2 regions of the Aeromicrobium sp. PFPM2_SD2 genome follow, and region 1 is predicted to be linked to the other one. Evidence: predicted binding sites of a transcription regulator. Region 1 holds the regulator's gene; the other holds the start of a gene.

What was found. Region 1 encodes LexA, which represses DNA repair genes until DNA is damaged. Its sites were predicted from a motif close to TCGAACANNTGTTCGA; they were not measured.
Positions count from the first base shown of each region.
Region 2: the regulator LexA is predicted to act here: its motif matches at 2,184-2,199, upstream of AC2W7G_RS01825 (HNH endonuclease signature motif containing protein).

Region 1 is NZ_JBNFNZ010000002.1:11,742-27,450, forward strand. Features, by position in the region: gene AC2W7G_RS00545 (thiamine pyrophosphate-binding protein) at 1-208, shown strand, start outside; gene AC2W7G_RS00550 (hypothetical protein) at 205-558, shown strand; gene AC2W7G_RS00555 (HhH-GPD-type base excision DNA repair protein) at 580-1,137, shown strand; gene AC2W7G_RS00560 (class III extradiol ring-cleavage dioxygenase family protein) at 1,134-1,772, shown strand; gene AC2W7G_RS00565 (antitoxin) at 1,910-2,158, opposite strand; gene miaA (tRNA (adenosine(37)-N6)-dimethylallyltransferase MiaA) at 2,231-3,136, shown strand; gene dapF (diaminopimelate epimerase) at 3,133-3,966, shown strand; gene hflX (GTPase HflX) at 3,959-5,344, shown strand; partial or broken gene AC2W7G_RS00585 (ATP-dependent DNA helicase) at 5,432-7,392, shown strand; gene galE (UDP-glucose 4-epimerase GalE) at 7,406-8,362, shown strand; gene lexA (transcriptional repressor LexA) at 8,365-9,075, opposite strand; gene AC2W7G_RS00600 (LysM peptidoglycan-binding domain-containing protein) at 9,388-9,732, shown strand; gene AC2W7G_RS00605 (ROK family protein) at 9,720-10,676, opposite strand; gene AC2W7G_RS00610 (MarR family transcriptional regulator) at 10,673-10,894, opposite strand; partial or broken gene AC2W7G_RS00615 (sugar ABC transporter substrate-binding protein) at 11,166-12,205, shown strand; gene AC2W7G_RS00620 (ATP-binding cassette domain-containing protein) at 12,291-13,085, shown strand; gene AC2W7G_RS00625 (sugar ABC transporter permease) at 13,082-14,308, shown strand; gene AC2W7G_RS00630 (Dps family protein) at 14,395-14,958, opposite strand; gene AC2W7G_RS00635 (EAL domain-containing protein) at 15,000-15,709, opposite strand, start outside.
Region 2 is NZ_JBNFNZ010000011.1:2,209-17,917, reverse strand. Features, by position in the region: gene AC2W7G_RS01835 (hypothetical protein) at 106-258, shown strand; gene AC2W7G_RS01830 (dihydrofolate reductase family protein) at 288-830, opposite strand; gene AC2W7G_RS01825 (HNH endonuclease signature motif containing protein) at 859-2,169, opposite strand; gene arc (proteasome ATPase) at 2,548-4,272, shown strand; gene AC2W7G_RS01815 (GNAT family N-acetyltransferase) at 4,323-4,745, shown strand; gene AC2W7G_RS01810 (TetR/AcrR family transcriptional regulator) at 4,814-5,497, shown strand; gene AC2W7G_RS01805 (TIGR01777 family oxidoreductase) at 5,494-6,417, shown strand; gene dop (depupylase/deamidase Dop) at 6,437-7,939, shown strand; gene AC2W7G_RS01795 (hypothetical protein) at 7,985-8,284, shown strand; gene AC2W7G_RS01790 (VOC family protein) at 8,289-8,696, opposite strand; gene AC2W7G_RS01785 (ubiquitin-like protein Pup) at 8,789-8,983, shown strand; gene prcB (proteasome subunit beta) at 8,984-9,799, shown strand; gene prcA (proteasome subunit alpha) at 9,825-10,670, shown strand; partial or broken gene AC2W7G_RS01770 (glycosyltransferase family 2 protein) at 10,631-11,413, shown strand; gene AC2W7G_RS01765 (glycosyltransferase family 2 protein) at 11,523-12,077, shown strand; gene AC2W7G_RS01760 (hypothetical protein) at 12,074-12,316, shown strand; gene pafA (Pup--protein ligase) at 12,359-13,720, shown strand; gene AC2W7G_RS01750 (FKBP-type peptidyl-prolyl cis-trans isomerase) at 13,812-14,729, shown strand; gene AC2W7G_RS01745 (helix-turn-helix transcriptional regulator) at 14,742-15,698, shown strand; gene AC2W7G_RS01740 (helix-turn-helix transcriptional regulator) at 15,581-15,709, shown strand, end outside.

The DNA.
Region 1 (15,709 bases):
CGCGGTGCACCTCCTCAACGGGCTGTACGACGCCAAGCTCGACCACCAGCCGGTCGTCGCGATCGTCGGTCAGCAGCCCACGACGGCGCTCGGCTCGGAGTACCAGCAGGAGATCGACCTGACCGCCCCGGGCGCTGGATTTGGAGGGCAACGAGCACGTCAGGGCGCTGCTCGACGGCCAGGCCGAGCAGGAACAATGAGCGTGTGACGGACGAGGGATGGACCGGGGGCGCGCCCGGCGCTCGCGAGCGGGCGGCCGCGCACGTGGAGGGCACCGCGCTGCGCTTCATGTGGGACTACGGCGTCGTCGTGCCGCTGTGGGACGCGTCCGGCCTGCTCCCGGACGACCGGGCGTGGCTGGAGGCGGCGCTCGGCCTGCCCGGCAGCACCGTCGACGACCTGCGCGCGTGGGGCGAGGCGATGCAGCACCTGGACGCGAACCCCCGGCTCGGCACGCCCAAGGCGTACCGCGACCTCGATCGGCAGGCCAAGAAGCTCGTCGCCCGGCTGGAGGACGAGCTGGCCGGACGGTTCACCGTCACGTACGTGTCCTGGTAGACGTCCGGCAGGATGGTCGCCATGGGAATCGCGATCACCGGTGACACCGAGGCCGACCAGCTGCTGACCGACGACCCGTTCGCGCTCGTCATGGGCATGCTGCTGGACCAGCAGTTCCCGATGGAGCGCGCGTTCTCGGGTCCGGCGCGGCTGCGCGAGCGGTTCGGCAGCCTCGACCCCGCCGCCATCGCCGACGCGGACGCCGAGGCGTTCGCCGACCTGTGCGCCGAGCCGCCGGCCGTGCACCGCTACGCGCGGTCGATGGCCGGACGCATCCAGGCGCTGGCGCGCATCGTGGTCGACGAGCACGACGGCGACGTGACGCGGCTCTGGGCCGAGGCGTCCAGCGGCAAGGACCTGCTCAAGCGCATCAAGGCGCTGCCCGGCTTCGGGGAGCAGAAGGCCAAGATCCTGCTCGCCCTCCTGGCCAAGCAGAAGGGCGTGCAGCCGGAGGGCTGGCAGGAGGCTGCGGGCGACTACGCCGAGCCCGGCTACCGCTCGGTCGCCGACGTCGTCGACGCCGAGTCCCTGCAGAAGGTGCGCGCCTACAAGAAGGAGAAGAAGGCGGCCGCGAAGTGACCGTGCCCGTCGCGGTGCTGCCCCAGCCGCCCCTGCTCGTCCCGGGTCTGGGCGGGGGAGCGGACCCGCTCGCCGGGCTGCGCGTCACCTGCCTGGACGTGGTCCGGTCGGTCGTGAAGGACGCGGCCCGCGTGGTGGTGCTGGCACCCGAGGGGGACGTCCGGGACGAGTCCGCCGGGGGCACGCTCGCCGCCTGGGGCGTGGACGTGCGGGCCGGGGGCGACGACCTCGTCCTGCCGCTCGGGCACACCGTCGGCGCCTGGCTGCTGGACGCGGCCGGCTGGACGGGACCGCGCCGCTACACGTCCGCGGTGCCCGAGCTCGAGGCGGGAGTCGCGCTGCTCGTCCTGGCCGACGGCACGGCGACTCGGGACATCACGTCGCCGGGCTACGAGGACGTGCGGGCCGTGCCGTTCGACCACGCGATCGCCGAGGCCCTGGCCGCGGGTGACGCGAAGCGCCTGGCGTCGCTCGACCTCGACGAGGCGACCGAGCTGTGGTGCCACGGCGCCCCCGCGCTGCGTGCGCTGGGCGAGGCGGCCGCTGGTCGTGAGGTCCAGGGCGAGCTCCTCGCGTACGAGGCCCCGTTCGGCGTCGGCTACTTCGTGGCCCGCTGGGACGTCAGCACGTCCTGAGCGGCATCTCCCTGAGCCTGTCGAAGGGCTCGCCGGCGGACAGACGCCAGGGAAGCTGACACGTGCCAGCCACGTCTCCCTGGCATTTGTCGGTCTACCTGGGGCCCCAGGTAGACCGAACCCCGGGCCCCCCGACCTCAGCGGGGGGCGACGCGGCCGTCGGGGCCGTCGCCGCGGTGCTGGTCGCCCAGCCGCTGCACGCCCTGCTTCGCCTTGCCCGCGGCGCCGGTGATGCGCGTGCCGTGCTTGCCCTTGGTGGCGCGGTCGGCGGCCTGGGCCGCCTTGTCGATGGCGCCGTCGATCTTCTCGTGGTGCGTCGACGCAGCCTCGGCGGCGCGGCGCTTGATCTCCGGCGCGTTCCTGGCCAGCTTGCCGAACAGTCCCATGCGATCCTCCGGGGAGAGCGGCGCGGCCCGGCGCCGCGCTGGAGCCCCCACGGTATCTGGGAGGATCCAGCCATGCCTCCCGTCGTCGCCGTCGTCGGCCCCACCGCGTCGGGGAAGTCCGACCTGGCGATCGACCTGGCCGTGCGCCTCGGCGGCGAGATCGTCAACGTGGACGCCTACCAGGTGTACCGCGGCATGGACGTCGGCACCGCCAAGACGCCGGTCGAGGAGCGCCGCGGGGTCCCGCACCACCTCCTCGACGTCCTGGACGTCACCGAGACCGCGTCGGTCGCCGAGTTCCAGCAGATGGCCCGCGCCGCCGTCGCCGACTGCCACGCGCGCGGCGTCGTGCCGGTGCTCGCCGGAGGCTCGGCCCTCTACGTCCGCGCGGTGCTGGACCCGCTGGAGTTCCCCGGCACCGACCCCGAGGTGCGGGCCCGCTGGGACGCCGAGCTCGAGGCCCACGGCCCCGAGCACCTGCACCGCCTGCTCGCCGAGCGCGACCCGGCCGCGGCCGCCCAGATCCTGCCCAGCAACGGGCGCCGCCTGGTGCGGGCGCTCGAGGTGGTCGAGATGACCGGCGCGTTCACCGCGACGATGCCCGGCTACGAGCACGTGTACGACGAGGTCGTCATGGTCGGCCTCGACGTCCCGCGCGACGTCCTCGACGAGCGCATCGCCCGGCGCGTCGACCGCATGTGGGAGCAGGGGCTCGTGGCGGAGGTGCGCTCGCTGCTGCCCGCCGGGCTGGCCGGCTCGCCGACCGCGAGCCGGGCGCTGGGCTACCAGCAGGTGCTCGCCCTCCTGGCCGGTGAGATCACCGAGGACGAGGCTCGCGAGCAGACCGTCACCGGCACGCGGAGGTTCGCCCGCCGCCAGGAGCGCTGGTTCCGCAAGGACCCGCGCATCCGGTGGCTGCCCCACGACGCCGTCGATCTCGGCGCGCGTGCGGAACGGCTCGTAGACTGGAAGGCATGACCTTTTCCTGGGCCAAGGGCCACGGCACCGAGAACGACTTCGTGCTGCTGCCCGACCCCGACGGCACCGTCCACGGCGACCTCGACCCGGCGTTCGTGGCCGCCCTGTGCGACCGCCGCCGCGGTCTCGGGGCCGACGGCGTGCTGCGGGTCGTCCGGACGTCCGCCGTCGGTGATGCCGGCGCCGGCCAGGACGAGGCCGAGTGGTTCATGGACTACCGCAACGCCGACGGCTCGGTCAGCGAGATGTGCGGCAACGGCGTGCGCGTCTTCGCCCGCTACCTGGCCGACCGGGGCCTCGTCGACACCGACCGGCCGCTGCCGATCGGCACGCGCGACGGCATCAAGACGGTGACGTTCGACGCCGACCTGGTCAGCGTCGACATGGGCACGCCCGAGCTGGGCGGCGTCTCGAAGGTCACCGTCGAGGGACGCACCTTCGAGGCCGACGAGGTGCACACCGGCAACCCGCACGCGGTCGCCCAGGTCGCGAGCCTGGACGACGCGGGCACCCTGCTGGTGGAGCCCGAGTACGACCGTTCGGTCTACCCCGACGGCGTCAACATCGAGCTGGTCGTGCGCCGCGGCCCCCAGCACGTGGCGATGCGCGTCCACGAGCGGGGCTCGGGCGAGACCCGCTCCTGCGGCACCGGGGCCTGCGCGGCCGCGGTCGCCAGCATGTCGGCCGACGGCGTCGCGCTGCCGGCCACCTACCGCGTCGACGTCCCCGGCGGACGCCTCGACGTGACCTGGACCCCCGAGGGCCGTGTCGTCCTGACCGGCCCCGCCGAGATCGTCGCCGAGGGCGAGATGGAGTGGCTGCGTGGCTGAGCACGACGAAGAGCTGGGCACCGAGGACCTGGAGCTCGAGGAGCGCAACTCCCTGCGCCGCGTCGGCGGCCTGCGCACCGAGCTCGAGGACATCACCGAGGTCGAGTACCGCCAGCTGCGCCTGGAGCGCGTCGTGCTCGTGGGCGTCTGGACCGAGGGCACGGCCGAGGACGCCGAGAACTCGCTGGCCGAGCTGAAGCTGCTGGCCGAGACGGCCGGCTCGGAGGTGCTCGACGCCCTCCTGCAGCGCCGGCAGAAGCCCGACCCGGCCACCTACATCGGACGCGGCAAGGTCGAGGAGATCAAGGCGGCCGTGCAGGCCACCGGCGCCGACACGATCATCTGCGACGGCGAGCTCGCTCCCAGCCAGATGCGCAACCTCGAGGACCGCACGAACGTCAAGGTCGTCGACCGGGTCGCGCTGATCCTCGACATCTTCGCCCAGCACGCGAAGAGCGCCGAGGGCAAGGCGCAGGTCGAGCTGGCCCAGCTGCAGTACCAGACGCAACGCCTGCGCGGCTGGGGCGGCAACCTGTCGCGCCAGGCCGGTGGACGCGCCGCCGGCGGCGAGGGCATCGGCGGCCGTGGTCCCGGTGAGACGAAGCTCGAGACCGACCGCCGTCGCATCCAGGCCAAGATGGCCAAGCTGCGCCGCGAGCTGGCCGGGCTGCGCACGACCCGCGAGACGAAGCGGGCCAACCGCAAGCGCCGCGAGGTGCCCGCGGTCGTCATCGCCGGCTACACCAACGCCGGCAAGTCGAGCCTGCTCAACCGGCTCACCGGCGCGGGCGTGCTGGTCGAGGACGCGCTGTTCGCCACCCTGGACCCGACCACCCGCCGCAACCAGACGTCCGACGGCCGCGTCTACACGCTGTCGGACACCGTCGGGTTCGTCCGGCACCTGCCGCACCAGCTGGTCGAGGCGTTCCGCTCGACCCTGGAGGAGGTGGCCGACGCCGACCTCGTGCTGCACGTCGTCGACGGCTCGCACCCCGACCCGGCCAGCCAGCTGGCCGCCGTGCGGGCGGTGTTCGCCGACATCGACGCGCTCCAGGTGCCCGAGATCGTGGTCATCAACAAGGCCGACGCCGCCGACCCGCTGGTGGTCAAGCGCATCCTGACCTCCGAGCCGCACGCGGTCGTGGTCAGCGCGCGCACGGGGGAGGGCATCGACGAGCTGCTCGCTGCGATCGAGGCGGACCTGCCGCGTCCGGCCGAGCTGGTCGACGTCGTGCTGCCCTACGACCGGGGCGACCTGCTGGGCCGCATCCACACCGAGGGCGAGATCGAGGCGCTCGAGCACGAGGGCGACGGCACGCACGTCCAGGCCCGCGTCAACCCCGAGCTCGCGCACGCCCTGTCGGCCTACGCGAGGTAGTCGCTCGGTCGACTCAACGCGCCCCGCCTGCCCCGGGGTGTGGACCGTCGCTCGGACCGTCCGCCCGCGGCGACTAGGCTCGTCCTCGTGCCCACCCCCGACGTGAAGACCGTGCTGAAGGCTGCCGTCGACGCGGTCGGCGGGTCCGAGCGTCCCGGGCAGGTGGCCATGGCCGAGGCGGTCGCCGAGTCGCTGCGCGACGGCGAGCACCTGCTCGTCCAGGCCGGCACCGGCACCGGCAAGTCGCTCGGCTACCTCGTGCCGAGCCTGCTGCACGAGGGCCGGGTCGTCGTCGCCACCGCCACGCTCGCGCTGCAGCACCAGCTGGTCGAGCGCGACCTCCCCGCGCTCGCCGAGGCCGCCGCCGCGACGATGGAGACCGTGCCGCGCTACGCCGTGGTCAAGGGCCGTTCGAACTACGCCTGCCTGCACCGCGTGCGCGAGGGCGCGCCGGACGACCAGGGGGTCCTGGTCGACGTGCCCGAGGGGACGCTCGGGTCGGAGGTCGTCGCGCTGCGCGAGTGGGCCGAGGAGGAGTCCTCGGCCAAGGGCGTCGGCGACCGGGACGCCGCGCCGCGTCACTCCGAGCGCGCCTGGCGGGCGGTCAGCGTCAACCACCGCGAGTGCCTGGGCGCGAGCCGCTGCCCCTACTCCGACGAGTGCTTCGCCGAGCGCGCGCGGGCCGACGCCTGGAACGCCCACGTCGTGGTGACGAACCACGCCATGCTGGCGATCGACGCGGTCGACGGCGTGCCGATGCTGCCCGAGCACGACGCCGTCGTGGTCGACGAGGCGCACGAGCTGGCTGCCCGCGTGACGCAGGCGTCCACCGCCGAGCTCGGCCGGTGCTCGTCGAGCGGGCGGCCCGCCGGGCCCGCAGCTACGTCGACGGTCCCGAGGCCGACGACCTCACCGAGGCCTCCGACGCGCTCGCCGAGGCCCTGGCCCACGTCGAGGCCGGACGCATCGACGCCACGCCCGAGCACCTGCAGATGGCGCTGGAGAACGTCCGCGACGCCGCCCGCGCGTGCCTGTCGGCGTTCCCGCGTGAGAAGACGTCGGCCAAGGATGACGAGGCCGATCCCGGCAAGCAGCAGGCGCAGGCCCACGTCACGGAGGTGCGCCGCATCGCCGAGCGCATGGCCGGCAAGGGCGACACCGAGGTGTTGTGGGCCAGCGACGGGCCCGGACGCGGCGGGCCGCAGCTGCACGTGGCGCCGCTGGACGTGGCGTTCAGCCTGCGCGACAAGCTGTTCAGCGCCAAGACCGTCGTGCTCACCAGCGCGACGCTGACCGTGGGCGGCACGTTCGACTCCACCGCCCGCGGGCTGGGTCTGGTGCCGGGCGACGAGGTGCTGCCCTGGCGCAGCCTGGACGTGGGCTCGCCGTTCGACTACGGCCGTCAGGGCGTCCTGTACGTCGCCAAGCACCTGCCGGTGCCCGGCCGCGACGGCCTCGTGGACGCCCAGCTGGACGAGATCGCCGAGCTGGTCGAGGCGGCCGGCGGACGCACCCTCGGGCTGTTCTCGTCGCGCCGCGCGGCCGAGCGGGCGGCCGAGGCCACGCGCGAGCGGCTGCCGGACCTGGAGATCATGTGCCAGGGCGACGCCCAGCTCAGCGACCTGCAGCGCCGCTTCGCCGAGGAGCCGAGCGCCTGTCTGTTCGGCACGCTGAGCCTGTGGCAGGGCGTCGACCTGCCCGGCGACACGCTGCAGCTCGTCCTCATCGACCGCATCCCGTTCCCGCGACCGGACGACCCGCTCATGAGCGCGCGGCAGCGGCTCGTCGAGAAGCGCGGCGGCAACGGGTTCATGTCCGTCGCCGCGACCCACGCCGGGCTGCTGCTCGCCCAGGGCGCCGGCCGCCTGGTGCGCCGCTCGACCGACCGCGGGGTCGTGGCGATCCTCGACCCGCGCATCGCCACGGCACGCTACGGCGGCTTCCTGGCCGCGTCCCTCCCGCCGATGTGGCGCACCACCGACCCGCAGGTCGTCCGCGAGTCGCTGCGCCGCCTCGACGCCTCCGCCCGGCAGGCTGCCACCGCCTGACTAGGCTGGCGCCATGACCTTCCTGGTGACCGGCGGAGCGGGATACATCGGCGCGCACGTGGTGCGGGCCTTCGGTCAGGCGGGCCTGGACGTGGTCGTCGTGGACGACCTCTCCAGCGGGCACCGCGGATTCGTGCCGGAGTCGGTGCCGCTCGTCGACGCGTCCGTGCTCGACACCGCGACGATGACCCGCGTGCTGCGCGAGCACGACGTGCAGGGCGTCGTGCACCTGGCGGCGTTCAAGTACGCCGGCGTCTCGGTCGAGCGTCCGTTGCACACCTACGAGCAGAACGTGCAGGGCACCGCGAGCCTCCTGGCGGCGATGGCCGAGGCCGGGGTGGCGCGGATCGTGTTCTCCTCCAGCGCCGCCGTCTACGGCACGCCCGACGTCGACGTGGTGACCGAGCAGACGCCGACGCTGCCCGAGTCGCCGTACGGCGAGTCCAAGCTCATCGGGGAGTGGCTGCTGCGCGACGTGGCGCGGGTCAGCGACCTGACCCACACGTCGCTGCGGTACTTCAACGTGGTCGGCTCCGCGACGCCGGACCTGTTCGACACCAGCCCGCACAACCTCTTCCCGGTGGTGGTGGACGCGCTGCGCGAGGGCCGTCGTCCGCGCATCAACGGCGTCGACTACCCGACCGCCGACGGCACCTGCGAGCGCGACTACGTGCACGTCGCCGACCTGGCCGAGGCCCACGTCGTGGCCGCGCGCCGGCTGGTCGACGGGGAGCCGCTCGAGCCGGTCTACAACCTGGGCAGCGGCGACGGCGTGTCGGTGCGGCAGATCATGGACGCGTTCGCCGCGGTGACCGGCACGGACGTCGACCCCGAGATCGCTCCGCGTCGCCCCGGCGACCCCGCCCGCATCGTGGCCTCCGGCGAGCTCGCCGCGCGCGACCTGGGCTGGAAGATGCGCCACTCGATCGAGGACATGGTGGCCTCGGCCTGGCAGGCCGCGCGCGCCTGAGCTCAGACGCGGCGCAGGACGGCGGTGACCTTGCCCAGGATCGTGGCGTGGGTGCCGTCGATGGGGGAGTAGTCCGGGTTGTGCGGCAGCAGCCAGACCTTGCCGTCCTTGCGCTGGAACGTCTTGACCGTCGCCTCGCCGTCGAGCATGGCGGCCACGATCTCGCCGTTCTCGGCGACGGGCTGCTGGCGCACCACGACGTAGTCGCCGCTGCAGATCGCCGCGTCGATCATCGAGTCGCCCTGCACCTCGAGCAGGAAGAGCGTGCCGTCGCCGACCAGTGACTTGGGCAGCGGGAAGACGTCCTCGACCCGCTCCTCGGCCAGGATCGGGCCGCCCGCCGCGATCTTGCCGACCATGGGCACGTAGGTGGCGTCGGGACGCTCGTCGCGCGACCCGGTCTCGTCGACGACCTCGTCGGCCTGGGCGACGGCGGGGCGGACGGCGCCGCCCGGCGCGAAGACCTCGAGCGCGCGCGGCCGGTTGGGGTCGCGGCGGATGTAGCCGAGGCGCTCGAGCGACTTGAGCTGGTGGGACACCGAGGAGGTGCTGACCAGGCCGACCGCGGCACCGATCTCGCGCATGCTCGGCGGGTAGCCCCGGTCGCTGATCTGCTCGCGCAGGAACTCCAGCACACGCCGCTGGCGCGGGGTGAGTCCGTGCTCGTCCGCAGGGCCGTCGGGAAGCTCGCGCACCTCGGTGTCATCGCTCATGGGAGGACGGTAGCGCGTCCGGCGGGGCCAGATCAAACATATGTTCGACGGGTCCGAGGGCGTGTCGCGCGCCCGCAGGAGGCAGCGCTTTCCTGGAACGACGGGGTTTTCCGCCCCGTGATCGACGTCACCGTGGAGAAAGTTCGAAAAGATGTTCGATTCGGGGTGGTGCTTGTCGGTGGGGGTCTGTATTGTCAAACACGTGTTCGATCGAACGCCTGTTCGCACCCGAATGACATCCCGTACGCATGGGCGTCCGGTCGAACGCACCTCAGTCAACCGAACCGTCTCACTTCCCCCTCGGAGGCACGCATGACCACCATCTCCTTCCACGCCCCGGTCGCCCGCACGCAGGCCCCGGTCCGCCTGACGACCCGCGGCAAGCTGGTCCTGTTCGTCGCCGCGCTGGCCGCGATGTTCGCCCTCGCGATCGCGCTGGGCTCGACCACGGCCGCGACCTCTGACCAGGGGGTCGCGATCGAGACGACCGAGGTGACGGTGAAACCGGGCCAGACGCTGTGGCAGATCGCCGGCGCGGCGAACCCCGAGGGCGACCAGCGCGAGACGGTCGACCAGATCATGAAGCTGAACGCGCTGGACTCGGCGGCCGGCCTGCAGATCGGTCACAAGCTGGCCGTGCCGGTCTACTCCGAGTGACGTCGCGGACGGGGTGCCGGCCGGCTGGGAAGACGGTCCGGTGCCCCGTCCGTGTCAGGCCGTGCGTGCGGTCCCGGTGGTGAGAGAGAGGCCCTCCAGCGCATAGAGCACGCTGCCGATCGACGACGAGCGGGCGCCCAGGGCGGCCCGCTCGACGCGTACCTGGGCCGCGACGGGGGCCAGGGCGTGGCGACGCAGCCCGTCGCGGACCCCGTCGATGAGGGGGCGCCGGCGTCCGACAGGTCGCCGCCGATCACCAGCAGCTCGGGTCCCAGCACGTTGGCCAACGCGGCCGCCGCGCGTCCGAGGTAGCGCCCGGCGTCCTCGATCAGGCGCTGCGCGCCCGTGTCGCCGGCGTTGGCCAGGGCGACGAACTCGCGCACCGTCAGCTCGGCCCGGATCGGCGCGAACTGCGAGGTCAGGGCCGATCCGCCGACGTAGGCCTCGAGGCACCCGCGGCTGCCGCACCGGCACAGCGGGCCGGTCTCGTCCATGGTCATGTGGCCGAGCTCGCCGGCCGTGCCGATGCCGCCGCGGTAGACCCGGCCGTCCAGCACGAGCCCGCAGCCGACGCCCGACGACAGCTTCAGGTAGGCCATCGACGAGGTGCCACGTCCGGCGCCGACCGCGTGCTCGGCCAGGGCGCCCAGGTTGGCGTCGTTGTCCGCGCGGGTCGGGACGCCGAGCTCCTTCTCGCCGGCCATGGCGGCGTGCACGCCGACCCACCCGGGCAGGATCGAGCCGGAGTCGATGACGCCGTCGGCGCCCAGGGGAGCGGGCAGCCCGATCCCCACGGCGTGCAACGTGCCCGAGTCCGGCTCGGCCTCCCGCAGCCGGTCGAGCATGCGGTGGGCCAGGGCCAGGCCGTCCTCGTGGTCGTGGTCGTTGTCGAGCGACTCCTGCGCCGTGACGAGCACGCGTCCGCCCAGGTCACCGAGGCTCACCTGAACGTGGGAGTGGCCGAAGTCGATGCCGCCGACGAGCCCGGCGCGCGGGAGATCGCGACCGTGGCGCCGCGGCGCCCGGCCCCCCCGGTGGTGGTCAGCAGGCCGGCCGCGACGAGGTCCTTCACGATGCTGGACACGGTCGCCGGGGCCAGCCCGGTGTCGCGCGCGATGTCGGCCTGGCTCAGCTCCTGGTGCTGACGCAGCGCCCGGACCACACGGGTCTCGTTCGCAGCGCGCAGGGAGGAGGCAGTGCCCGGGGACGACATGTGCGTCACTGTGAGGTATCCCACCAGTTGTCGTCAAGGTCCGAAGACAAAAGTGGTCGCCGTGCCGTTACTGTCTGGATTTGTCTTCGTTACTTGACGACAACGTTGTGACGTATGACACTGCTCGTGTCTCGCCCTGCGCGAGTGAAGGAAATCCGCGACGGCCCCCGCCGTCCACAACCTGGAGGAACGCGTGAACCGACTCACCCGCGCAGCCGTGATGGCTGTGGCTGCTGGCACCTCCCTCGCGGCGCTCGCCGCGTGTGGCGCCAACGACAGTGACGAGGGATCGGGCGGCGGTGGCGAGGGCGGCAAGACCATCGCCCTGCTCCTGCCCGAGACCAAGACGACCCGCTACGAGGCCTTCGACAAGCCGCTGTTCGAGGCGAAGGTCAAGGAGCTGTGCGACGACTGCAAGGTCAACTACCTCAACGCCGACCAGGACGCGTCGAAGCAGCAGGACCAGGCCCAGTCGGCGCTCACCGCCGGCGCCTCGGTGCTCGTGCTCGACCCGGTCGACGGCAAGGCCGCCGAGGGCATCGTGAAGTCGGCGCAGTCGTCCGACGTCCCGGTCATCTCCTACGACCGCTTCATCACCAACGCCGACTACTACGTCTCGTTCAACAACGAGCGCGTGGGCGAGCTGCAGGGTGAGGCCATCGTCGAGGCCACCGGCGACAAGGGCGACATCCTGATGCTCAACGGCTCGCCGACCGACCCGAACGCCGCCGACTTCAAGAAGGGCGCGCACAGCGTCATCGACAAGTCCGGCCTCGAGGTCGTCGCCGATACGACAACCCCGACTGGAGCCCGGAGAACGCCCAGGAGTTCACCAGCACCCAGCTGAGCAAGATCGACGCGGCCTCGCTGGCCGGCGTCTACGCCGCCAACGACGGCCAGGCCGGTGGCGTCTTCGCCGCCCTGCGTGCCGACGGCGTCACCAAGATGCCGCCGATCGTCGGCCAGGACGCCGAGCTCGCCGCCATCCAGCGCATCGTGGCCGGTCAGCAGTACATGACCGTCTACAAGCCGATCAAGGTGGAGGCCGAGAAGGCCGCCGAGCTGGCCGTGGCCGTCGCCAACGGTGACGAGGTCACCGACACCACGGACTTCCGTGGCGTCCCGTCCTACATCCTCGACCCGATCAAGGTCACCAAGGAGAACATCAAGGACACGGTCGTCGCCGACAAGTTCTACAGCGTCGACGACATCTGCACCGGCGAGTACGCGAGCGCGTGCTCCGGGGCCGGCCTGAGCTGAGTCCCGTCTCGAGGGGGCAGCCCGACCCGGGCTGCCCCCTCGAGCCATGCACCACCCTCCCTCCCTCACACAGAAGGTCTCTGTCATGACCACCACCCCAGCCCCGGTGCTGTCCCTCAAGGGCATCGGCAAGCGGTTCGGCGCCGTGCAGGCGCTCGCGGACGTCGACTTCGACGTCCGACCCGGCGAGGTCGTCGCCCTGGTCGGCGACAACGGCGCCGGCAAGTCGACGCTCGTCAAGATCATGTCCGGCGTCTACCAGCCCGACGAGGGCGAGATCGTCTTCGACGGCAGGACGGTGAACATCCCCGGCCCGAAGGCGGCCCAGGAGCTCGGCATCGCGACCGTGTTCCAGGACCTCGCGCTGGCCGACAACCTCGACGTCGTCGCCAACCTCTACCTCGGTCAGGAGCTCGCCTCCGGCGGCACCCTCGACGAGGTCGAGATGGAGAAGAACAGCTGGGCCCTGCTGCGCCAGCTCTCGGCCAAGATCCCCTCGGTGCGCATCCCGATCGCGTCGCTGTCCGGCGGCCAGCGCCAGACCGTCGCCATCGCGCGCAGCCTGGTGGGCAACCCCAAGGTCGTCATGCTCGACGAGCCGACCGCCGCGCTGGGCGTCGCCCAGACCGCCGAGGTGCTCAACCTGGTCGAGCGCCTGCGCGAGAACGGCCTCGGCGTCGTGCTCATCACCCACAACATGGCCGACGTCCAGGCCGTGGCCGACCGCATCTACGTCCTGCGTCTGGGCCGCAACGGTGCGGAGTTCCACATCGACGACGTCTCGACCGACAAGCTCGTCGCCGCGATCACCGGCGCGTCCGACAACGCGGTGTCGCTGCGCGCCCGCCGCACCACGACCCCGAAGGGAGCCGAGGCATGAGCTTCGCCGACAAGACCGACGAGCGCCTCGTCGAGGACTCCTCGCCCAAGGCTCTGCTGTCCGGCTTCGTCCGCCGGATGAAGTCCGGTGACCTGGGCATGGTCCCGGTCATCGTGGGCCTCATCATCATCTGGATCGTCTTCTACGCCCAGAACGAGCGCTTCCTGTCCTCGCGCAACCTGGTCGAGCTGCTGCTCTCGTCCGCGGCGACCGGCATGATCTCGGTCGGCGTCATCCTCGTGCTGCTGCTCGGCGAGATCGACCTGTCGGTCGGCTCGGTCAGCGGCCTGGGCGGCTCGATCATGGCCGTGCTGATGGTCTACCACGGGTGGGCGCTGGTGCCGGCGATCGCCGTCGCGCTGGCCGCCGGCCTGGCGATCGGCGTGCTGTACGGCCTGCTGTTCACCCGCTTCGGTGTCCCGAGCTTCGTCATCACCCTGGCCGGCCTGCTGGCCTTCCTGGGCCTGCAGCTGGTCGTCCTGGGCTCCAACGGCACGGTGAACCTGCCCAGCGACTCCTGGCTGATCGAGTTCGCGAACTTCAAGTTCCTGTCGCCGCTGGCGTCGTACGTCCTGGCCGTCCTGGCCGGCGTGGCGTACTTCCTCGGCCGGTTCCGCACCATCAGCAAGCGCCGCGCGGCGAACCTGTCCGCTCCCTCGGTGCTCAGCGTCGCCATCCGCGCCGCCCTCATCGTCGCCGGCCTGGCCTTCGCCGCGTCGTACCTGAACGTCGACCGCGGCATCGGCTGGATGCCGCTGCTGTGGATCCTGGTGATCGTCCTGATGGACCAGGTGATCCGCAAGACCCGCTGGGGTCGTCACGTCTTCGCCGTCGGCGGCAACGAGGAGGCCTCGCGCCGCTCGGGCATCCGGGTCAACTGGATCTACGTGTCGGTGTTCGCGCTGACGTCGTTCTTCGCGACGTTCGGCGGCGTGCTGGCCGCGGCCCGTCTGCAGTCGGTGGCCCAGTCCAGCGGCGGCGGCGACACCAACCTCATGGCGATCGCCGCGGCGGTCATCGGCGGCGTCAGCCTCTTCGGCGGTCGTGGCTCGATGTACGCGGCGCTGTTCGGCATGCTCGTGCTGCAGTCGATCACCAGCGGCCTGAACCTCGTCGGCGTGGACGCCGAGGTGCGCTACATGGTCACCGGTGCGGTGCTGCTGCTCGCGGTCACCATCGACTCGCTGTCGCGCCGGGCGCGTCGCAGCAGCGGACGCGGCTAGCCGCTCCCGCCACACAGACCACGGCGGCGGTCGCGACCCGAGGGAGGGGGCGACCGCGCCGTGCTGCGTGCGGGGGAGGGTGACCGTCAGTCGGCGGCCTCGCTGGCCGCGACGGCCGCGGTGATCTCGCCGTCGGCCTCGGCGGTCGAGAGCTGACCGCCGGCGTTCTCGAGGTGGGCGCGGACGAACCAGTGGAACAGCTCCAGCTGGCGGGCCTGGGCGATGATGAGGTCCTCGGTCATCGGGTCGATGTCCGAGACCGCCTCCTGCGCCTTGCGGTGGTCGGCGATGAGGCCCTGGTAGACCTCGTCGAGCGCGCCCAGGTGCTCGTTCGTGGTGCCGCGGCCGATCGAGTAGTCGTCCCACGTGCGGCCCGCGACGATGGCGCTCGGCGTGCCCTGGGGGGCGACGCCCAGCGTGGCGATGCGCTCGGCGGTCTCGTCGACCATCGCGCGGACCTCGTCGACGTGGGGGTCGATCATCTCGTGCACGGCGATGAAGTGCGGACCCACGACGTTCCAGTGGACGTGCTTGAGGGTCAGCTGCAGGTCGTTCAGCGCGTTGAGACGGTCCTGGAGGATGCCGGCGACCTTCTGGCCCTCGGCCGTGGTCAGACCCGGGACGGTGTACTGGGGAGTGTCGGTAGCCATGTCCCTCAACCTAGCCAGGGCCTCGGGCGTCGCAACCCGAGTCAGGAGCCGGTGACGGGGCCCACGTCGTGGCGCCGGACGAACGTCCGCTCGCGCGCCGCCTGCTCGGGCGAGACCGCCTTGCTCCACAGCCACCCCTGGCCCAGCCGGCAGCCGTGCTCGCGCAGGACGGCCGCGTGGGCCTCGGTCTCGACGCCCTCGGCCACCAGCGCCAGGTCCAGGGTGCGGGCCAGCTGCAGCACCGAGGCGACGATCGCCAGCGAGTGCTGGTCGTCGGTCACGCCGGCCACGAACCCGCGGTCGATCTTGAGCATCGTCACCGGCAGGTCGCGCAGGTAGGCCAGCGAGCTGTAGCCGGTGCCGAAGTCGTCCACGGCCAGCTGGAAGTGCTGGGTGCGCAGCCGGTTGAGCAGCGCGATGGCGACCTCGGGGTCGGCCATGATCGCGCTCTCGGTGAGCTCCAGCACGACCTGGCGCGGGTCCAGGCCGTGGTGGGCGGCGCGCTCGATGACGTACGCGTCGAGCGTCTCGTCGGCCAGGCTGCGTCCGGAGAGGTTGACCGCGACGTACGCGTCCGGGGGCAGCACGCCCTCGGCCCGCATGCGCGCCACGTCGGCGAACGAGCGCTCCAGCGCCCGGCGGTCCAGGTGCGGGGCCAGGCCCAGGGACTCGGCCAGGTCGATGAACCGCTGCGCCGGCACGGGTCCGTGCTCGGGGTGGTTCCAGCGCGAGAGCGCCTCGACGCCCACGA
Region 2 (15,709 bases), on a different contig from region 1:
CACGCAGATGTCGCTGTTCGTCGAGACGTCCGCGCGCACGGCGGGTTCACCGAGCCGCATGCGTTCGAGACGCTCACCCGCGACTGGCACCTGGAGGGCCTGGCGGTGCGTCCGGCCCACGGCGCCGGCGCGCACACGGCGTACCTCGTCACGACCCGGCGCATGGCGCCGGGGGAGCGCACGCTCGGCAAGACCCGGCGTCCGGCTCCCGGGGCCTACGGACCCGACTACAAGGGCCCGCGCCCCGAGGGCGTCTGAGCCGGCGGTGACGCGGTGACGCGGTTCGCCTAGCGGCGGGGCGCGTAGCGGCGGGCGACGACGCCGGAGCCCACGTCCTCGGTGCCGACGAGCTCGAGGTCGAGCGGCTCGGACAGTCCGTCCAGGAGGCGGGGCCCGGTCCCGTACACGCGCGGGTGGACGACCAGCTCGTACTCGTCGATCAGGCCCAGCTGCGCCAGCGCCGTCGGCAGCGTCACGCCGCCGGTGCGGAGCTCGTCGACGTCGTCCTTGAGGGCCCGCACCGCGGTGGCGAGGTCACCGCGCACGAGCTCGGAGCTCCAGTCCACGCTCTCGAGCGTGCTGGAGACGACGTACTTGCGTGCCGCGTCCATGACCCGGGCGAACGGCTGGGTCCACTCGGGCATCGCGTCGGACGCCGGAGGCCGCCACGCCTCCTCCATCATCTGGTAGGTGACGCGGCCGAGGAGGAGGGCGTCGGCTCGTGCGAGTCCCTCCATGGCGTGCCGGTGCAGCGCCTCGTCCGCCAGCGCGGACCGATGGTCGACGCAGCCGTCGAGGGTGACGTTGATCGAGTAGAGCAAGCGTCCCATGGCAGGACGGTAGACCGCGCGAGGTGCGTCAGACCGGCTCGAGGACCCGCGGTCGGAGCTTGACGTGGCGCACGTGGCGCAGGGGTCGCTGTTGCGGGTCGATCCTGGGTGGTGGGATCACCTCGACGACGCCGTCCTCGGCCAGCCTTGCCGTCCAGTCGCTGTCGTGCAGGAGATGGTGGTGGGCGAAGCAGAACAGTGCCCCGTTGTCGACGGATGTCTCGCCGCCCTCGCTCCATGGTCTGAGGTGGTGGGCCTCGCACCAGGCCGGTGGTCGGTCGCATCCCTTCCAGGAGCAGCCGCCGTCGCGCTTGGCCAAGGCGATGCGCTGGTTCCGGTCGTGCAACCGGTCGGCACGGCCGAGGTCGAGGAGCTGGGTGTCGCCGTTCAGGACCATCGGCAGGATGTTCGCGTTGCACGCGAGCCTGCGTGCCTGGCTGGCGCTGAGGTCGCAGCCGGTGCTCAGCGTGGCACGGGAGATGCGGTCGGTGAGGTCGTCGTAGTCGAGGTTCACCGTCACGGTGGCGGCCAGTCCGCCGGCCTGCGGGAACGCGTCCTGCGGCAGGTGCTCGATGAGCTCGCAGAACGCCTGGCCCATGCGCCTCGGGTGGTCGAGCCGGCCGATCTCGGTGTCGGAGTGATCGCCGTCCACGTCCCGGAACAGGGCATCGATCCGGCGCGGTGCCGAGAGTCCTTCGAGGACGGTGCGCAGCATGTCGGCCTGGACGTCCGGAAGAGCGCCGCGCACCCAGGTCAGCCCGTCGCCGCGGGGCGTGAACGTCACGTGCGTCTCGTCCCACGCCTGCTTCTCCTGCCGTTCGAGCTGTTCCCCGATCACTTCGTCGGCGGCCAACGGGTCGACGACCTCGACGATCCGATTCGCGAGACGCCGCAGGTCGTCGGCGGCGAACTCCTTGGCGTGGCCGAGCAACGTGGCCTCGGCGTCGTCGTGCTGCTCGGCCACGAACCACTCCGGAAGCCGATCGAGGGCGGTCAGGATGATGCTCGCCTGCTCGGTCGACACCTCACCGGACGCCCAAGCCTCCCGCGTCGCCAGACCCCGGGTCGCGTCGAGACGCGACAGCTTCACGAGCCGCGATGCCTCACGGCGGGCGATCCCGGTCTGATGCGCCAGCCAGGCCACCGTGGTGGCGTTGCCGTCCTCACGCGGAAGCGCCCGGTCCTCAGCGGCCCCGGCCATCCGGGCCGCGGTCTCGGTGAGACTCGCGATCGTCCGCTGGATCTCGACCGTTACAGTCCGCAGCTCCGCGTCCGAGAGCGACCACGCCTCGAGCTCGCGCAGTTCCCCGCGCAACCGCTCCAGCTGGTCGATCAGCATCCGAGACCCCCGTGTCGAACATTTGTTCTATCCTACCTCGGGGGTCCGACAAGAACCACCCGGAATCCCCAGGAATTCAGCGCTTTCTCGGACTGGACGGACCGGTTCCGACCAGCCCAAGAAGCGGCCGCGGGTGAGCCGACGAACCGAGCCGCGACCCACCCCCACCCCGTCGTCATCAGCCCCTCTGCCGACCACGCACCCAAGGCTCCTTCCGACGAGCCCAACGAGCGGGAACCACCGTCGACAACGCGCGGAACCCGCCCCTCCACCACCCCCACGCGACCCGCGCGCCGCGACACCGGACCGCAACGTCCGTGCAACGCGCTTGCTGGCTCGATCCTTGTAGGGTCGGGACAAGAGCCCAGGAGGTGCACGATGAGCGACCAGCAGCAGCCATCCGTCCACGCCCTCGAGCAGGAGGCGGCCCAGCTCCGCGCTGAGGTCGAGCACCTGCGTCACCGTGTCTCGCGCGACAGCGGCACCGACTCGCGCCTGCGCGAGCTGGAGCAGCGCCTGGCCACGACGGCCGCCCAGAACGAGCGCCTCGGCGCCACCCTGCGCGAGGCGCGCGACCAGATCGTCACGCTCAAGGAGGAGGTCGACCGGCTGGCGCAGCCGCCGACCGGGTTCGGCACCTTCCTGCAGGGCAACGACGACGAGACGGTCGACGTGTTCACCGGCGGGCGCAAGCTCCGCGTGAACGTCAGCCCGAACGTCGACCGCGAGGGCCTGCGCAAGGGCCAGGAGGTCATCCTCAACGAGGCGATGAACGTGGTCGCCGCCCTGGAGTTCGAGCAGACCGGCGACGTCGTCATGCTCAAGGAGCTGCTCGCCGACGGCGACCGCGCCCTCGTCCTCGGCAACGCCGACGAGGAGCGCATCGTCCGGCTGGCCGACTCGCTGCGCGACACCAAGCTGCGCGCCGGCGACTCGCTGCTCCTGGACGGCCGCTCGGGCTACGTCTACGAGCGCATCCCCAAGAGCGAGGTCGAGGAGCTCGTGCTCGAGGAGGTGCCCGACGTCGACTACGAGTCGATCGGTGGCCTGCGCGGGCAGATCGACTCGATCAAGGACGCCGTGGAGCTGCCCTACCTGCACCCGGACGTCTTCATCGAGCACGAGCTCAAGCCGCCGAAGGGCGTCCTGCTCTACGGGCCGCCCGGCTGCGGCAAGACGATGATCGCCAAGGCCGTCGCCGCGTCGCTGGCCAAGAAGGTCTCCGAGCGCACGGGGGAGGAGGGTCGCTCCTACTTCCTCAACATCAAGGGCCCCGAGCTGCTCAACAAGTACGTGGGCGAGACCGAGCGGCACATCCGTCTGGTCTTCCAGCGCGCTCGCGAGAAGGCCAGCGAGGGCACGCCGGTCATCGTCTTCTTCGACGAGATGGACTCGCTGTTCCGCACCCGCGGCTCGGGCGTCAGCTCGGACGTGGAGAACACGATCGTGCCGCAGCTGCTGAGCGAGATCGACGGCGTCGAGGGCCTGGAGAACGTCCTGGTCATCGGCGCGTCCAACCGCGAGGACATGATCGACCCGGCGATCCTGCGGCCCGGACGCCTGGACGTGAAGATCAAGATCGAGCGTCCCGACGCCGAGTCCGCGCGCGACATCTTCAGCAAGTACCTGCGCACGTCGCTGCCCCTGCACGCCGACGACCTGGCCGAGTGGGGCGGCGACCGCGAGGCGTGCGTCAACGGGATGATCCAGCGCGTGGTCGAGCACATGTACGCCGAGACCGAGGAGAACCAGTTCCTGGAGGTGACCTACGCCAACGGCGACAAGGAGGTCATGTACTTCAAGGACTTCAACTCCGGCGCGATGATCCAGAACATCGTCGACCGGGCGAAGAAGATGGCGATCAAGGACCTGCTCGACCACGGCGCCAAGGGCCTGCGCGTGCAGCACCTGCTGCAGGCGTGCGTCGACGAGTTCAAGGAGAACGAGGACCTGCCGAACACCACGAACCCGGACGACTGGGCCCGCATCTCGGGCAAGAAGGGCGAGCGGATCGTCTTCATCCGCACGCTCATCTCGGGCAAGGGCGGCAACGAGCCCGGACGCTCGATCGACACCGTCGCGAACACGGGGCAGTACCTCTGAGCACGATCACGCTGCGCGTCGGCGCCTACGACGACCCCGAGGTCGTGGCCATGACGCAGGAGGTCCAGGCCGAGTACGCCGTGCTGTACGGCGGCGACGGCGACACCGCACCCATCGCGGCCGACGAGTTCGTAGCGCCGAACGGGCACTTCGTCGTGGCCGAGGTCGACGGGGAGGCCGCCGCCATGGGCGGGTGGCGCCGCGGCGGACCCGAGCCCGGCGACGCCGAGATCAAGCGCATGTTCGTCCGCACGCGCTTCCGCCGGCGCGGCCTGTCGCGGCTCGTCCTGGCCGAGGTCGAGCGCACCGCCGCCGAGGCCGGCGTCCGTCGACTCGTGCTCGAGACCGGACAGCGCCAGCCCGAGGCGATCGCGCTGTACCGGGCCAGCGGGTACGAGGACGTCCCGCCGTTCGGCTACTACGCGGAGTCGCCCACGAGCGTCCCGCTCGGCAAGCTCCTGCCCCGGGGCTGACCTCGGTTGAACACGTTCAACCGTCTGTCGTACCCTCAAGTTGAACACGTTCAACCGAGGAGGTCCGCATGGCGCGCACGGGAGCGGAGACCCGCGAGCTGCTGGTGACGACGGCGCTGCGGCTGTTCCGCGAGCAGGGCTTCGACGGCACCACGATGCGCGCCATCGCGCGGGAGGCCGGCGTCTCGCTCGGCAACGCGTACCACTACTTCGCGGGCAAGGACGAGCTCGTCCAGGAGCTCTACCGCGTCGTGCAGGTCGAGCACCGCGACGCGACGCTGCCGAGGCTGGTCGCCGGCGCACCCCTGGCCGACAACCTGCGCACCACGCTGCACACCGGACTCGACGTCATGGCTCCGTACCACGCTTTCGGCCAGGCGTTCGTCCGCGTGGCGCTGCCCTCGTCGTCGTCCGCCAGCCCGTTCTCGGCCGAGTCGGCCGGGCCGCGCGAGATGGCGGTGGACCTCATGCGTCACGTCGTGCAGACCTCCGGCACCCGCGTGCCGGCCCGCCTGGCCGGACGGCTGCCCCACCTGCTGTGGCTGGCCTACCTGGGAGTGACGCTCCACTGGGTCAGCGACGGGTCGCCCGACCAGGCCCGGACCCGGCGCCTCGTCGACGGGCTCGCACCGGTCGTGGGCCGTGCCCTGTCCCTCTCGCGCCTGCCCGTCGCCCGCGGGCTCGTGGACGACGTCGTCACCCTGGCCACCGGGCTCGACGAGTCCGGCCGTCCCTCCGAGGAGAAGCGATGAACCGCACCGTCGTCCTGGCCGGAGCCTCCGGCTTCGTCGGTCGTCACCTGGCCGACTTCCACCAGCGAGCCGGTGCCCAGGTGCGCACCGTCGGCCGCGGCCCGACGGCCGACGCCGGCTGGGACGACCCGGACCGGCTCGTCGACGTGCTCGAGGGTGCCGACCTGCTCGTCAACCTCGCCGGGCGGTCGGTGAGCTGCCGCTACACGAAGCGCACCGCGGACGAGATCTTCTCCTCGCGGGTCCAGACCACCGCCGCCCTCGGGCGGGCCCTGGCCCGGTGCGCCGCGCCGCCGGAGCTGTGGGTCAACGCGAGCACCGGCACCATCTACCGCGACGCGCGGGACCGCCCCCAGGACGAGGTCGACGGCGAGATCGGCTCCGGCTTCTCGGTGTCGGTGGCGCAGGCCTGGGAGCGCGCCCTGCTCGACTCGCCCGCGCCCGTCCGCAAGGTCGCGCTGCGGATGTCGATCGTCCTGGGCCCGGGCGGGGGAGCGGTGAACCCGCTCATCGACCTGGCGCGGGTGGGCCTCGGCGGCCGGATGGGCGACGGCGGCCAGGTGTTCAGCTGGGCGCACGTCGACGACGTCGCCGGCGCGATCGAGCACCTGGTCGCGCACCCTGGGATCAGCGGCCCGGTGAACGTCGCCACGGAGGACCACGTCACCAACGCAGCGCTCATGGCCGCGGTGCGGCGGGCGGTCGGACGCCGCCACGGCGTGCCCACCCCGGCGTGGCTGCTCGAGCTCGGCGCCCGGGTCATCCGCACCGAGCCCGAGCTCGTGCTCAAGAGCCGCTGGGTGGACCCGCGGGTGCTGCGCGAGAGCGGGTACGTCTTCGCGCACCCCACGCTCGACGGCGCCCTGGCCGACGTGGTCGACCGGTCGCCACGGGGTCTTCTGCCCGTGCAGCTGGGGTAGTCGCGCCTAGGGTGGGCACATGAGCGTCCGACGGGTGCAGGGCAGCGAGGTGGAGTACGGCATCGCCGTGCAGGGACAGCCGCGCGCCAACCCGATGGTCGTGTCGACGCACCTGGTCAACTCCTACGCCGCCGCGCACGGCCTGACCCGCCGGGCCCGCTGGGACTTCGAGGAGGAGAGCCCGCTGCGCGACGCGCGTGGGTTCGACCTCTCGCGCGACGCCGCCGACCCGACGCAGCTCACCGACGAGGACCTCGGCCTGGCCAACATCATCCTCACCAACGGCGCGCGCCTGTACGTCGACCACGCGCACCCCGAGTACTCCAGCCCCGAGTGCACGAACCCGCTCGACGTGGCCCTGTGGGAGAAGGCCGGCGAGCTCGTCATGGGCCGGGGGGCCGAGCTGGCCGGTCGCATCCCCGGGCAGGCGCCGCTGCTGCTGTACAAGAACAACGTCGACAACAAGGGCGCCTCGTACGGCTCGCACGAGAACTACCTCATGGACCGTCAGGTGCCGTTCGACCGCATCGTGGCCCAGCTGACGCCGTTCTTCGTCTCGCGCCAGGTGGTCACCGGGGCCGGTCGCGTCGGCCGCAAGCAGGACGGCACCGAGAGCGGGTTCCAGCTCAGCCAGCGCGCCGACTACTTCGAGGTCAACGTCGGGCTGGAGACGACGCTCAAGCGGCCGATCATCAACACCCGCGACGAGCCGCACGCCGACGCCCGCAAGTACCGCCGCCTGCACGTCATCATCGGCGACGCGAACCTGTCCGAGACCGCGATCTACCTCAAGCACGGCACCACGTCGCTCGTCCTGGCCATGATCGAGGCCGGCTTCCTGGCCGACGTCCCGATCCTGGCCCGGCCGGTCACCGCGCTGCACGCGATCTCGTACGACCCGACGCTGCGCGTGGCCGTGCCGCTGGAGGACGGCGGCACCGTCACCGCCCTGCAGCTGCAGCGCTACTTCCTGGAGCAGGCGCAGAAGTTCGTCGCGGCCGAGGGCGGCGACGACATGACCGACGACGTGCTGCGCCGCTGGGACGACGTGCTGACCCGGCTCGAGCGCGACCCGATGGAGTGCCGCAGCGAGCTGGACTGGGTGGCGAAGCTGTCGCTGCTCGAGCGCTACCGCGAGCGCGACGGCCTGGACTGGGACCACGCGAAGCTGCACCTGGTCGACCTGCAGTACCACGACCTGCGGCCCGAGAAGGGGCTGTACCACCAGCTCGTCCGCACCGGCCGGATGCAGCGGCTGTTCACCGACGAGCAGGTGCGCGCCGCCGTCCAGGACCCGCCGGAGGACACCCGCGCGTACTTCCGCGGACGGTGCCTGGCCAAGTACTCGCGCGACATCGCCGCCGCGTCGTGGGACTCGGTCGTCTTCGACCTGCCCGGCCACGACTCGCTTCAGCGGGTGCCGACCATGGAGCCCCTGCGCGGCACGCGCGAGCACGTGGGGCAGCTGCTGGACGACTGCGACACCGCCGCCGAGCTGTTCCGCGCCCTCACCGGTCGCTGAGCGAAACGGCTCCGGGGCCGGCGTGGCGCCGCTAGGGTCGGCCGCGTGACCGAGCACTCCGAGACCACCACGTCGCCCCGCCGCGCCTGGCTCCGCCAGGCGTCCGAAGACCTCAGCGAGGTCGACTGGGCCAGCGGCTGGGTGTTCTACGTGCTGGCGGCCCTGATGGGAGCGATGTTCGTCGGCGACGGGTCGATCACCGTCAGCGACGCCACCTTCGGCATCGTCCCGGCGATGGTGACGGGCTGGCTGTGGCACCGTGACCACCTCGGCTGGTCCCTGCTCGTGGGCGCCCTCATGCTTGGTCTCGGCTTCGCGTCCGGGGCAGCGCCGGGCTCCTGGTGATCGACTAGGCCACGAACAGGCAGAACGGGTGCCCGGCCGGGTCGGCGTAGACGTACAGCGCCTCCTCCGGGTCGTCGGACTCGTCGCGCAGCAGCCGCGCACCGAGGCCGAGGATGCGCTCGTGCTCGGCGCGCATCGAGTCCAGGTCGGGCACCGTGAGGTCCAGGTGCAGCTGTTGGGGCACGCCGTCCTGCGGCCACGTCGACTCCGTCAGGCTCGGCACCTGCTGGAAGCAGACGCGGACGCCACCGTCCGGGGGCACCAGGGTCAGCCAGCCGTCGTCGGGGTCGGGCGTGCTGTCGCCGTCGCGGTACTCGTAGCCGAGCAGCTCGCGGTAGAACTCGGCGAGGGCGCTGGTGTCGGTCGTGTCGAGCACGACCTGGCGCAGGGACGCGCGGGCGTTCTGGGTCATGGGGACCACCTCCGCTGCGAGCGTCGCACGGCACGCCGACACCGGCACGCGATCCACCGAGCGCGCCTCCCCGTGCGTACTAGGGTGGCGACATGGCCGAGCAGCAGCACAGGAGCACCCGCAGGAGCACCGAGGACGACGTCCAGTCCGACGTCCCCGAGGTCGACGCCGAGCGCCGCGAGAAGCTCGACGACGACGTGGACGCGATCCTCGACGAGATCGACGACGTGCTGGAGGAGAACGCCGAGGAGTTCGTCCGCAGCTTCGTCCAGAAGGGTGGCGAGTAGATGCTGCCGGAGGAGTACCGCGCCGTCGGCAGCTCTTCGTTCGCAGACTTCCTCGCCTCCCGGGCACCCGACATGCTGCCGGCTGCCCGCTTCAACGGCGTGACCGAGCTCGAGGGCGTCACCCACGGCACGACGATCGTGGCCGCCACCTTCGAGGGCGGCGTCGTCATGGCCGGCGACCGCCGGGCCACGATGGGCAACGTCATCGCCCAGCGCGACATCCAGAAGGTCTTCCCGACCGACGAGTACTCGTGCGTCGGCATCGCCGGCACCGCGGGCATCGCGGTGGAGATGACCCGGCTGTTCCAGGTCGAGCTCGAGCACTACGAGAAGATCGAGGGCGCGACGCTGTCGACCGACGGCAAGGCCAACCGCCTGGCCGCGCTCATCCGCGGCAACCTCGGCATGGCCATGCAGGGCCTGGCCGTCGTGCCGCTGTTCGCCGGCTACGACCTCGACGCCGGCATCGGCCGCATCTTCGCCTTCGACGTCACGGGCAACAAGAACGAGGAGCGCACCTTCCACTCGGTCGGCTCGGGCTCGACGTTCGCTCGTGGCTCGCTGAAGAAGCTGTACCGCCCCGGCATGAGCGAGGCCGACGCCGTCATGGCCGTCGTCCAGGCGCTGTACGACGCCGCCGACGACGACACCGCCACCGGCGGCCCGGACCTCGCGCGGCGCATCTTCCCGCTCGTCTCGGTCATCACCGCCGACGGCTACCGGGCGTGGGACGAGTCGCAGACCGCGGCCGTCGCCGACCAGGTCATCGCGGCGCGCATGAGCGCGCCGGACGGCCCGCACGCCCCGCTGACCTGACGGCCGCCCGACGAGGAGACCTCCCATGACCGCACCGTTCTACGTCTCGCCCGAGCAGCTCATGAAGGACCGGGCGGACTTCGCCCGCAAGGGCATCTCGCGCGGCCGCAGCGTCGTCGTCGTGCAGTACGCCGACGGCATCCTGCTGGTCGCCGAGAACCCGTCCAAGGCGCTGCACAAGATCAGCGAGATCTACGACCACATCGGCTTCGCCGCCGTCGGCCGCTACAACGAGTTCGAGAACCTGCGCATCGCCGGCATCCGCCTGGCCGACGTCCGCGGCTACTCCTACGACCGGCGCGACGTGACCGGGCGCAGCCTGGCCAACGCGTACGCCCAGACGCTCGGCACGATCTTCTCCTCCGGCGCGGAGAAGCCCTACGAGGTGGAGCTGTTCGTCGCCGAGGTCGGGCACGCGCCCGAGGACGACCAGGTCTACCGCCTGACCTACGACGGCTCGGTGGCCGACGTCCAGGGCTATGGCGTCATGGGCGGCCAGAACGAGCTGGTCGAGGCGCACCTGGGGGAGCACTACACCGCCGGGCTCGACCTGGCCGCGGCCCTCCGGCTCGCCGCCGCCGCGCTCGGCGCCGACAGCACCCCCGGCCCGCTCCGTGACCGCCGAGTCGCTGGAGGTGGCCGTGCTCGACCGCACGCGCACGCAGCCGCGCAAGTTCAAGCGCCTGCTCGACGCGCAGGTGGCCGCCGCGCTCCAGGGCTGAGCCCGGCTGAGTCGGGCGTCACGTCCGGCTCAGGAATCGCTGCTCCACGCCGATCGTTCTCCCGCTGGGCCGGTTCGGGCCCGGCAGGCGTATCTCGGGGACGTGGACGATGGGTGCAGGGGTTCTCCAGCGAGCCGTGGGGCTCGTGATCGTGGGCATGGCCGCGCTGGCCGGCGGCCTGCTGTGGCTGCTCGTGGCGGCCGGGGGGCCGCGCGACTGGGACGAGCCCACCACGGGCGTCGTCCTGGGCGCCTGGCACGTGCTCTACGACACCGCGGCGCCGTCCACCCGCGAGCTCGTGGCCGCCGTCGTCGTCGCCGTGCTCGCCGCGGCCGGCGTGGCCCTGCTGGAGAAGCGCATCGCCGACCGGGCCCGCCGATCGGACGACCCGGGCGCCCTGCCGCTGGCGCCGAAGGTCGTCATGGCCGAGACCCGCGGACGCTTCGACGGTCCCGTCACCGTCACCGTGCTGATCCCGGCGCACGACGAGGCCGCGTCCATCGGGCAGACCATCGACTCCCTGCTCGCCCAGTCGCGCCGGCCCGACCGCGTCGTCGTGGTGGCCGACAACTGCTCCGACGCCACCGTCGAGATCGCTCGGGCCCACGGCGCCGAGGTGCGCGAGTCGGTCGACAACGCCGACAAGAAGGCCGGCGCGCTGAACCAGGCGCTGCGCGACCTCGTCCCCGGCCTGGGCGACAACGACACGGTCATGGTCATGGACGCCGACACGGTGCTGGACGACGGCTTCCTGGAGGCGGCCGTGCGGCGGTTCACCGACGACCGCGCGCTCATGGCCGTCGGCGGGCTGTTCCACGGCGACGAGGGCGGGGGACTGATCGGCCAGTTCCAGCGCAACGAGTACATCCGCTACTCCCGCGAGATGGACCGCCGTCGCGGACGGGTGCTCGTCCTGACCGGCACGGCGTCGATCTTCCGGGCCCGGCCTGCGCACCATCGCCGCCAGCCGGGGCCGGACGCTGCCCGGCCGCCCCGGCGACGTGTACGACACCGCCGCCCTGACCGAGGACAACGAGATCACCATCGCGCTCAAGTCGCTGGGCGGCCTCATGATCTCGCCGGCGCAGTGCACCGTCGTCACCGAGATCATGCCGACCTGGTCGGACCTGTGGCGCCAGCGCCTGCGCTGGCAGCGCGGCGCCCTGGAGAACCTGGGCGCCTACGGCGTCACCCCGCAGACCTTCCGGTACTGGTGCCAGCAGCTCGGCATCGGCTACGGCGTCGTGGCGCTGACCGCCTACCTCGTGCTCATCGCCCTCATGCTCGTGTCGCTCGACACGTGGATCTGGTTCCCGTTCTGGATCGGCCTGGGCGCGGTCTTCACGCTCGAGCGGGTGGTCACCGTCTGGCACGGCGGCTGGCGCGCCCGGCTGCTCGCGCTCACCCTGCTGCCCGAGCTGGTCTACGCGAGCTTCCTGAACGTCGTCTACGTCAAGGGCGTCGTCGACATCTCGCTGGGCCGCACGGCGACCTGGAACCACGTCCGGCACGAGCCGGACGCACCGTCCGACCGCGCGCTGGAGGTCGTCGCGTGAGCCCGCTGTCGCAGGGCGTCCTGCTGCCCGAGGCCACCGTGCACACCGGGTGGTTCGCGGTCCTCGCGGCGTTCGTCGCCATCAACACCGTCATGTACGTGGTCCTGGCCGTCGCCAAGACGCTGCCCAAGGTCTACCCCTCGGACTGGGTGGGCTCGCGGGCCCGGCGGGCCGAGTCGCGCAGCATCCACCCCGAGGACCGGGCCGACCCGGACGCGGCGCCGACGTCCCACCGCTGAGATCACCTGGCGCGACCTGGGACGCGGACTAGGGTTCTTGACATGGACCGGCGGATCTTCGGGATCGAGAACGAGTACGGGGTCACCTGCTCGTTCAAGGGTCAGCGCCGTCTGTCGCCCGACGAGGTCGCGCGCTACCTGTTCCGGCGCGTCGTCTCGTGGGGCCGCAGCAGCAACGTCTTCCTCAAGAACGGCGCCCGGCTGTACCTGGACGTCGGCAGCCACCCCGAGTACGCCACCCCCGAGTGCGACGACATCGTCGACCTGGTCACGCACGACCGCGCGGGGGAGCGGATCCTCGAGGGCCTGATGCTCGACGCGCAGAACCGGCTCGCCGAGGACGGCGTCGAGGGCGACATCTACCTGTTCAAGAACAACACCGACTCGGCCGGCAACTCCTACGGCTGCCACGAGAACTACCTCGTCGGCCGGCAGGGCGAGTTCAGCCGCCTGGCCGACGTCCTCATCCCGTTCCTCGTGACCCGGCAGATCATCGTCGGCGCCGGCAAGGTGCAGCAGACGCCGCGCGGCACGATCTACTCGGTCAGCCAGCGGGCCGAGCACATCTGGGAGGGCGTCTCGAGCGCCACCACGCGGTCGCGCCCGATCATCAACACCCGCGACGAGCCGCACGCGGACGCCGAGCGGTACCGCCGCCTGCACGTGATCGTCGGCGACTCGAACATGAGCGAGACGACCACCATGCTCAAGGTCGCCTCGACCGACCTGGTGCTGCGGATGATCGAGGCCGGCGTCCCCATGCGCGACATGACGCTGGAGAACCCGATCCGGGCCATCCGCGAGATCGCCCACGACCTGACCGGACGCCGCAAGGTGCAGCTCGCGAACGGACGCGAGCTGTCCGCGCTGGAGATCCAGGCCGAGTACTTCGCCAAGGCCGCCGACTTCGTCGACCGCACCGGCGTCTCGTCCCCGACCCTGCTGCGGGCCCTGGACCTGTGGGAGCGCACGCTCAAGGCGGTCGAGTCCGAGGACCTGTCGCTCGTCGAGCGCGAGATCGACTGGGTGATCAAGCTGCGCCTGCTCGAGCACTACCGCAGCACCCACGGGCTGGCCTGGTCCGACGCCCGCGTCGCCCAGCTCGACCTGGCCTACCACGACATCCGCCGCGACCGGGGCCTGTTCCACCTGCTCGAGCGGCGCGGCTCGGTCGCCCGGGTCACCCGCGACCTGGACGTCTTCACCGCCAAGAGCGTGCCGCCGCAGACCACGCGCGCCCGGCTGCGCGGGGAGTTCATCAAGCGCGCGCAGGAGCGTCGGCGCGACTTCACCGTCGACTGGGTGCACCTCAAGCTCAACGACCAGGCCCAGCGCACGGTGCTGTGCAAGGACCCGTTCCGGGCCCACGACGAGCGCGTCCAGAAGCTCATCGACGGCATGTGAGGGGCTGCCGGCGACACACAGCCGGCTGTCAGCGTCCTCTTGGGCTTCGTCGCTAGGGTGGGGGAGGTTTCCCGTCCTCTGGAGGTACTTCGTGCGCCGTCTTCTCGCCCTGGCTCTCGGGTCGATGCTCGTCCTGTCCGGCTGCGGCGGTGGTGACGACTCCGGCTCCGAGGCGCTGTCCGACGTCAAGGTCAGCGGCGCGGCCGGCAAGGAGCCGAAGCTCGAGGTCGAGAAGGGCTTCGAGGTCGACACGACCTCCACGAAGGTCATCGAGGAGGGCGACGGCGACGAGCTCAAGGACGGCGACGTCGTCAAGCTCAGCTACGTCGCCTACAACGGGCGCACGGCCAAGGAGGTCGACAACTCCTGGAAGGCCGACCAGCGGCTGGTCGCCACGCTGAAGGAGGGCTCGATCCTCAGCGGCTTCGTCAAGGGCCTCACCGGCCAGAAGGTCGGCAGCCGCGTGCTCGTCGGCATCCCGCCCAAGGACGGCTTCGGCCAGGACAACGCCCAGCTCGACCTGAAGAAGGACGACTCGATGGTGTTCGTCTTCGACGTGCTGCAGAAGCTGCCCACCGAGGCCAGCGGCACCGCGCAGAAGGTGCCGGCCACGGTGCCGGCCGTCCAGCTCGACGCCGACGGCCACCCGAAGGGCTTCAAGGCGACCAAGAAGACGCCCAAGAAGGTCACCAAGCAGGCCGCCTACGTCGCGATCGAGGGCGACGGCCCCAAGGTCGAGGCCAAGCAGACGATCACGATCCACTACACCGGCCAGGTGTACCCGAGCGGCGAGATCTTCGACGAGTCGTGGTCCAAGGGCACGCCGTTCACCAGCACCATCGGCACCGGCCAGCTCATCCCGTGCTGGGACCAGCTGATCGGCCAGACCGTCGGCAGCCGCGTGCTGCTCGTGTGCCCGGCCGACACCGCGTACGGCGACCAGGGCCAGGGCGCCATCAAGCCGGGCGACACGCTGCAGTTCGCAGTGGACGTGCTCGACGCCGACTGACATCCTGCGGTCATGGTGGCGCGCAAGACCGAGCGGTTGATGAACCTGGTCATCGCGCTCCTCGTCTCACGGCAGTACCTCACGAAGGACCGGATCCGTCAGGTGGTCGAGGGCTACCGCGACCAGTCCGGCGAGGCCTTCGACCGCATGTTCGAGCGCGACAAGGACGAGCTGCGCGAGATCGGCATCGTCATCGAGACCGGGTCGTACGACCCGTTGTTCGAGGACGAGGTCGGCTACCGCATCAGCCGCGGCGACTACGAGCTCGGTGACATCGACCTGACGCCCGAGGAGGCCGCCGTGGTGGGCCTGGCCGGACGCGTATGGGAGCACGCCGGGCTGGCGGGGGAGTCGGGCCAGGCGCTGGTCAAGCTCAAGGCCGCCGGCATCGACGTCGACGACCGGGTGCTGTCGATGGTCGAGCCCCGCCTCTCGGCCAACGAGCCGTCGTTCGACGCCGTCTGGGACGCCTCGACCCGGCGCGTGCCGGTGTCCTTCGACTACCAGCGTCCGGGCCAGGAGCCCTCGACGCGGCACGTGCAGCCGTGGGGCGTCCTGTCGTGGCACGGCCGCTGGTACCTGGCCGGCTTCGACGTCGACCGCGACGCCCCGCGCGTCTTCCGGCTCACCCGCGTCGTCGGCGACGTGCGGCTCACCGGCCGCCGGCTCGTACGAGGTGCCGGCCGACCTGGACCTCAAGGCGCTCGCGCACGAGCTGTTCCCCGCCCCTGCGCTGGAGCCCGCCCGCCTGCGGGTGCGCAAGGGCGCGGCAACTCGCTGCGCCGCACCGCGCAGCGCACCACCCCGGTCGACGCCGAGTGGGACGAGGTGCTCGTCTCGTACGCGTCCCCGTGGGAGCTGGCCAGCGAGGCCGCGTCGTTCGGCGCGGACGTCGTGGTGCTCGAGCCCGCCGAGGTGCGCGAGCAGACGATCGCCCGGCTGCGTGCGGCGGCGGGAGTCACCCCGTGAGCGGCGGGTCG